2 regions of the Rhodoferax sp. GW821-FHT02C08 genome follow, and region 1 is predicted to be linked to the other one. Evidence: riboswitches for the same ligand, from Rfam matches in the RefSeq annotation. Region 1 holds a riboswitch; the other holds the start of a gene.

Region 1 (3,383 bases):
ACCCGCCTACAGGTCTACCGCCGTGGCCAGCTGCTGGCCCAGACGCCGGCCACCACCGCCCGCCTGCACCTGCCCGGCCGGCCCAGCCAAACCGACTGGATGCTGCGTCCATGAACTTATGCGAAACAGGCCTCTTGCGCAGGTAATACCTGCGTAAGAAGCTATTAACTTGATAGCAAACTAGGCCAGGTTTTCAAACACCGGATGCAGATCGTCCGCCCAGTGCTGCAGCTCAGCCTGGTCGATATGCAGGTGCGACATGCAGGCCGAACCATGGCGGGCCCATTCGTCCGACTCGCGCGTGCCTTCATGCAGGGCCACCAAGTGCTCGGCCAGCAACAGCATGGCCACCAGATAGCGCACTTCGGGCGGGACGCTGGCCACCGGCAGAATGTCGAAGTCGTGGTGCAGGCGCACGGCGGCCGTCACCAGGGGCGGCAGCTTCCAGGTCTTGGCCACCAGCGCGCCCACCACGGCGTGGTCGGTCTTGTGGGCGGCGTTCTCGGTTGCCACAAAGCTGCGGTCCTGCCGCGCCAGGGCCTCGGCCAGGGTGCCGGCATAGCCCTTCAGGCCCTGCAACATCACCGGTATGCCCACATGGCAGAACAGGCCACAGGTCTGCGCCACGTCGGCATCCACACCGTACAGATGGCGGGCGATATAGGCCATGGCCAGGGATCGGCGGGTCGAGGTTTCCCAGAAATGCTCCAGCAAGGCCGCATCCACGCGGATCGCATGCCGGGTAAAGAAGCCGGTCAGCACGCCCACCGTCTGCTTCACGCCCAGCATGGCGATGGCCTCGCCCACGGTACGGGCCGGGCGCGAGCGGGCAAACAGCGGGCTGTTCGAATAACGTATCAGCGCCGCCGCCATGGCCACGTCCTGGCTGGCAATGCGGGCGATGGCGGCGGGGTCGGGGTCGCCGCCCCGCACTTCGCCCTGCAGCGCCAGCAAGAGCTGGGGGCACGGCGGGATCACGATATCCCGCACGGCGCCCTTGGCCTTGGCGGTTTCCAGTTCTCGGTCTATGTCTGCCAGCTGCATCGCGCCCCCTTAGTCCACGGAATTATGCCGACTTGCGCTTGGGTAGAATCCCCCCCGTCAGGAGAGAGTTTTCATCCGAAAACCGCCGAAGGCGCAGGGCCCCGCTACGTGGGCCTGAACGCTCAGGCAAAAGGACTGACAAGCGTTTCTCATCAAACGTCACCCCACTGGAGAGAAGTCCGCCCCGAGCGGACTCACCGAAGGCGCAACCCGCAGTCGGCCTGCACCACCGCAAGGCCGGCCCGGCGAATCGCTCAGGTAAAGCGGACAGCGGGGACCACACATGGCCGTCAAAGGCCATGATCCGATTGTGTGTCCCCGAAAGAACCGCCATGGCCGATTTGTTACTCACTCCCCTCAACGCGCTGCATCTGGAGCTCGGCGCCCGCATGGTGCCCTTCGCTGGCTACAGCATGCCGGTGCAGTACCCGGCCGGCCTGATGGCCGAACACCACCACACGCGTAACGCCGCCGGCCTGTTCGACGTATCCCACATGGGCCAGTTGCGCCTGGTCGGCCCCGATGCCGCTGCGGCCTTTGAAACCCTGGTGCCAGTCGACGTGATCGACCTGCCCGTAGGCAAGCAGCGCTACGGCCTGCTGCTGAACGACGAGGGCGGCATCCGCGACGACCTGATGTTTTTCAAGCAGGCGGAAGATGACATCTTCGTCGTCGTCAACGGTGCCTGCAAAGCAGCGGACATTGCCCACATCCAGGCCCGGATCAGCCTGCATTGCGAAGTCATCCCCATGCCGGAAATGGCGCTGCTGGCGCTGCAAGGCCCCAAGGCTGTAGACGCGCTGTCGCGCCTGGCGCCCGGCGTGGAAAAGCTGGTGTTCATGACCGGCGGCCATTTCATTGTTTCCGGCATCCCCTGCTTCTTGACCCGCAGTGGCTATACCGGCGAAGACGGTTTTGAAATTTCGGTACACCAAGACCAGGCCGAGGCACTGGCCCGCGCTCTGCTGGCCCAGCCCGAAGTCCAACCCATAGGCCTGGGCGCACGCAACTCGCTGCGCCTGGAAGCTGGCCTGTGCCTGTATGGCAACGACCTGGACACCAGCACCACCCCCATCGAAGCCGGCCTGAACTGGGCCCTGCAAAAAGTACGCCGCGCTGGTGGCGCGCGTGAAGGCGGCTTCCCAGGCGCTAGCAAAATACTAGCGCAACTCGCAGGTAAACCAGGCACTACAACCAAGAAACGTGTGGGACTGATGGCACTGGAACGTATCCCGGTGCGTGAACACACAGCCTTGCAGGACACCGCAGGCAACGCAATTGGCGAAGTCACCAGCGGCTTGCTTGGCCCCACGGTAGACAAGCCGATTGCAATGGCCTACGTGGCGCCAGAATTTGCCACCATCGGCACCCGTATCAACGCCATCGTGCGAGGCAAAATCGTGCCGATGGAAGTCACGTCCATGCCATTCACCCCGAACAATTACTTTCGCGGTTAATTCAACTTTTTACAGGAGCACCCCCATGAGCATCAAGTACACCGAAGACCACGAATGGCTGAACATCGAGGGCGACACCGCCACCGTCGGCATCACGCACCACGCGCAAGACGCATTGGGTGACGTAGTGTTCGTCGACCTGCCCGCCGTCGGCGCAAGCTTCGCGCAAAAAGACGTGGCCGGCGTGGTCGAGTCCGTGAAGGCCGCGGCCGATGTGTACATGCCTGTCTCCGGCGAGATCACCGAGGTCAACGAAGCCCTGCGCGCCGACCCTGCTCTGGCCAACACCGACCCACTGGGCGCTGGCTGGTTCTTCAAGGTCAAGCTGTCAGACGCATCGCAAGTCGCCGCCCTGCTGGACGAAACCGCCTACAACGCATTTAGCCAAAACGCCTAACCCTCCCTAGACCTGCCCCATGACGACCTCCCTGCACGAACTAGAAAACGCCAGCGAATTCATCGCCCGCCACATCGGCATCGACGCTGCCGACGAAACCCTGATGCTGGAAGTGATTGGCTCCAGTTCGCGCCGGGATCTGATTGACGGCATCGTGCCGCGCTCCATCGCGCGCAGCACGCCAATGGATCTGCCAGCGCCCGTGACCGAGGCGGCAGCACTGGCCGAGCTGAAGGCTATTGCCGCCAAGAACCAGGTCTTCAAAAGCTTCATCGGCCAGGGCTATTACGGTACCCACACCCCCGGCGTGATCCAGCGCAACATCCTGGAGAACCCCGCCTGGTACACCGCCTACACGCCCTACCAGGCCGAGATTTCGCAAGGCCGCATGGAGGCGCTGGTCAACTTCCAAACCATGGTCTGCGACCTGACCGGCATGCCGATTGCCAACGCGTCCATGCTGGACGAGGCCACCGCCGCCGCCG
Region 2 (3,383 bases), on a different contig from region 1:
CGTTGAGCTTGTTGCGCTCCAGGTATTCGCGCACCATGAATTCGTGGTGGGCGCCCAGGGTGTTGACCGCCACTTTCTTGCCCAGCAGGTCGCGGGCGGTCTTGATGGGGCTGTCGGTCTTCACGTAATAGCCGGTCCAGGTGTTGTCGTCCACGCCGTAGTAGCCGAGCACGGCTTTCACCGGCGCCTTCTTGGCCAGCAGCTTGACCAGCGCGCCATTGAAAGCGCCACCGATATCGATGTCGCCGGTGACCACGGCCTGCACGTCCTGCGGGCCGCTGATGGTGTTGCCCACCCACTTGGCTTTCAGCGGCGCCAGATAGCCCAGACTTTCGGCCAGCTCGATCCAGACCACCTGGCCGGCCGAGCCCTGGTAGCGGATGTCGGTGACTTCCAGGGCCTCTTGCGCCAGGGCCTGGGCCGACAGCCCGAAGGCCACTGCCGCGGCGGTAAATAGCTTGAAAACGGTTCGCATGCATGTCCCTTGGGAGTTGTCGTGAAGTTGCAGCGTAGATTGGCAAGGCCTACGCAACAACGAAGGAAATTGCGCATGCATATGCGCATCTGTGCGGTGTAGATGCACATGCGAATTCCGTGCTTTGGTTTCCGGGTTGCAGTTCCTAGCATGGGCGGGTGTTTTTTTCGATCCTGTTTCAACCCGTCTTACCAAGGAAGTTGCATGTCCGCTGTTCTCAACGCTCCCCACGCTGAAATCGTTCCCACACTCGATATCCATCCTTTGGCGGGGCGGATTGGTGCACGCATACAAGGCGTGCGCCTGTCGGGCCAGTTGGCGCCCGAAACCTTTGCCGCCATCCACCAGGCGCTGCTGCAGCACAAGGTGCTGTTCTTCCGCGGCCAGCAGCATCTGGACGATGCCGAGCACCAGCTGTTTGCCGGGCGCTGGGGCAGCATCGTGCCGCATCCCACCGTGCCCTCGCGCAGCGGCACCGAGATTCTGGAGCTGGACTCGAACCACGGCGGCCGGGCTAATTCCTGGCATACCGACGTGACCTTCGAAGCCGCTTATCCCAAGGTATCGGTGCTGCGCGCGCTGACCATTCCGCAGCAGGGCGGCGACACGGTGTGGGCGAATACCGCCGAGGCCTACAACCAGTTGCCGACCGAGCTGAAGGCCCTGGCCGACACCCTGTGGGCGGTGCACGGCAACGACTACGACTACGCCGCCACCCGCGTCGAAGTGGATGCGCATGGCGCCAAGCATTACCGCGAAGTGTTTACCTCGCGCCTGATCGAGGCCCGCCATCCGCTGGTGCGCGTACACCCCGAAACCGGCGAGCGCAGCCTGGTGGCCGGGCATTTCCTGAAGCGCTTTGTGGGCTACAACACGCATGACTCGCAGCGCCTGTTCGAGATCTTCCAGCACCACATCACGCGGCTGGAGAACACCGTGCGCTGGCGTTGGGCCGAGGGCGATGTGGCCATCTGGGACAACCGCGCGACCCAGCACTACGCGATCAATGACTACGGCGACCAGCACCGCGTGGTGCGCCGCGTCACCGTGCATGGTGATCTGCCGGTGTCGGTGCACGGCCGGCGCAGTGCGGCCGAGCCTGCGAAAAATTAGAGCGCGGTTCGGCCGGGTCAATCAGTCGGCCTTATGGGCGGATTCAATTGATTGACCGAGTCATTCCGGTGCTAGGGTGCGTGGACCCCATGCGATAATTGCGGCAGGTACCGGGAGAGTCTGGGGCCCTTGTTGCTCAACAAGTTTGCCCACAGCGCCGAAGGAGCAACCGCCCCGGAAACTTTCAGGCAAAAGGACCGGTACCTGTCACACACATCTGAAGAGCAACCGGGTTTCGTCACCCGGTTCACCGCAGGAGCAAGCGGCTTGGCTATGTGCCAGTCGTGAATCTCTCAGGTCCAAAACAGAGGGGCGATAGCTGCGCACGCTTGTTGCTATCCCCACTTTGACGTTTTGGAACTCTCATCATGAAAAAGTTTGCTGTTATAGGCGGCGGTATTACGGGCGTGACCACGGCATATGCCCTCGCAAAGCGGGGTTTCGCGGTCACTTTGTTTGAAAAACACCGCTATGCGGCCATGGAAACATCGTTTGCCAATGGCGGGCAGTTTTCGGTGTCGAACGCCGAGGTATGGAACCATTGGTCTACCGTGCTCAAGGGGCTGAAGTGGATGCTCAAGAGCGACGCACCTTTATTGGTCAACCCCAAGCCGAGCTGGCACAAGCTGGCCTGGTTTGCCGAGTTCATTGCTGCCATCCCGCACTACGAGAAAAACACCGTGGAGACCACCCGCCTTGCCATTGCTGCGCGTGCGCACCTGAATGCCTGGGCGGATGCGGAAGGGCTGGACTTTGACCACAAGCGCGAAGGCATTCTGCACATCTACCGTGACAAAGCCAGCTTCGACCATGCCGGCAAGGTCTCCAAATTGCTGGCCCAGGGCGGGCTGGACCGCCGCGCGGTCACACCGCAAGAAATGCGCGCCATCGAGCCCACCTTGGCTGGCAACTACTATGGCGGTTATTTCACTGAAAGCGACACCACGGGCGACATCCACAAATTCAGCACCGGCATGGCCTTGGCGGCCGAGCGCCTGGGCGTGCAAACCCGCTATGGCCAGCACATAGATGCCGTGCAGAGCGATGGCAAACAGGTGACTGTCACTGCCAATGATGGAATCGAACGGCAGTCCCATGTGTTTGACGGTGTGGTGGTTTGCGCCGGTACGGCCAGCCGGGACCTGGCGGCGCAGCTGGGCGACCGCGTCAACATCTATCCCGTCAAAGGCTATTCCATTACGGTGAATTTGCAGGATGCACAAAGCCAGGCTGCTGCACCGATGGTGAGCCTGCTGGACGACGGCACCAAATTGGTCACCAGCCGCTTGGGTGTGGACCGATTCCGCGTGGCCGGTACGGCGGAGTTCAATGGCTATAACCGGGATATCCGGGCCGACCGCATCCGTCCTTTGGTGGAATGGGTACAGCAGTGCTTTCCGGGTGTGCGCACCGAAAGTGTGGTGCCCTGGGCTGGACTGCGCCCCATGATGCCCAACCTGCTGCCTCGGGTGGGCAAAGGCAAGCGACCTGGCGTGTTCTACAACACCGGGCACGGGCACCTGGGGCTGACTCTGTCGGCCGTGACGGCCGATATGGTGGGCGCCATCGTTGCCTCCAGCTACGCCTAGCCGGTGTTATTCGCTCAGGCGAACGTAGGTGGACAGCAGGCTGCTTTTGTTGACCACGCCCAGTTGTGGGCTGGTGCAGTAAGCGACCCAGCAAGGATGCACCCAGCGCGGCCAACTGCACCATGGAGACCTCTCGGCTTATGGAGCCGCCGCTGGCGATGCTGAGCAGGGAAGAGCCGCTGCGGACCAGACTGGCTTGCACGGGA

What was found. A riboswitch is a leader RNA that binds a small molecule or an ion and turns the genes downstream of it on or off. The one in region 1 is predicted to bind glycine.
Region 2: another riboswitch for glycine. It lies ahead of AC07VY_RS21570 (D-amino acid dehydrogenase); the one in region 1 lies ahead of gcvT (glycine cleavage system aminomethyltransferase GcvT).

The regions. Positions count from the first base shown of each region.
Region 1 is NZ_JBWKVR010000027.1:56,346-59,728, reverse strand. Features, by position in the region: gene AC07VY_RS23260 (amidohydrolase family protein) at 1-114, shown strand, start outside; gene AC07VY_RS23255 (HDOD domain-containing protein) at 181-1,044, opposite strand; glycine riboswitch at 1,093-1,192, shown strand; glycine riboswitch at 1,202-1,325, shown strand; gene gcvT (glycine cleavage system aminomethyltransferase GcvT) at 1,377-2,501, shown strand; gene gcvH (glycine cleavage system protein GcvH) at 2,527-2,898, shown strand; gene gcvP (aminomethyl-transferring glycine dehydrogenase) at 2,918-3,383, shown strand, end outside.
Region 2 is NZ_JBWKVR010000022.1:66,082-69,464, forward strand. Features, by position in the region: gene AC07VY_RS21560 (ABC transporter substrate-binding protein) at 1-475, opposite strand, end outside; gene AC07VY_RS21565 (TauD/TfdA dioxygenase family protein) at 680-1,588, shown strand; glycine riboswitch at 1,690-1,798, shown strand; gene AC07VY_RS21570 (D-amino acid dehydrogenase) at 1,957-3,177, shown strand; partial or broken gene AC07VY_RS21575 (chloride channel protein) at 3,260-3,383, opposite strand, start outside.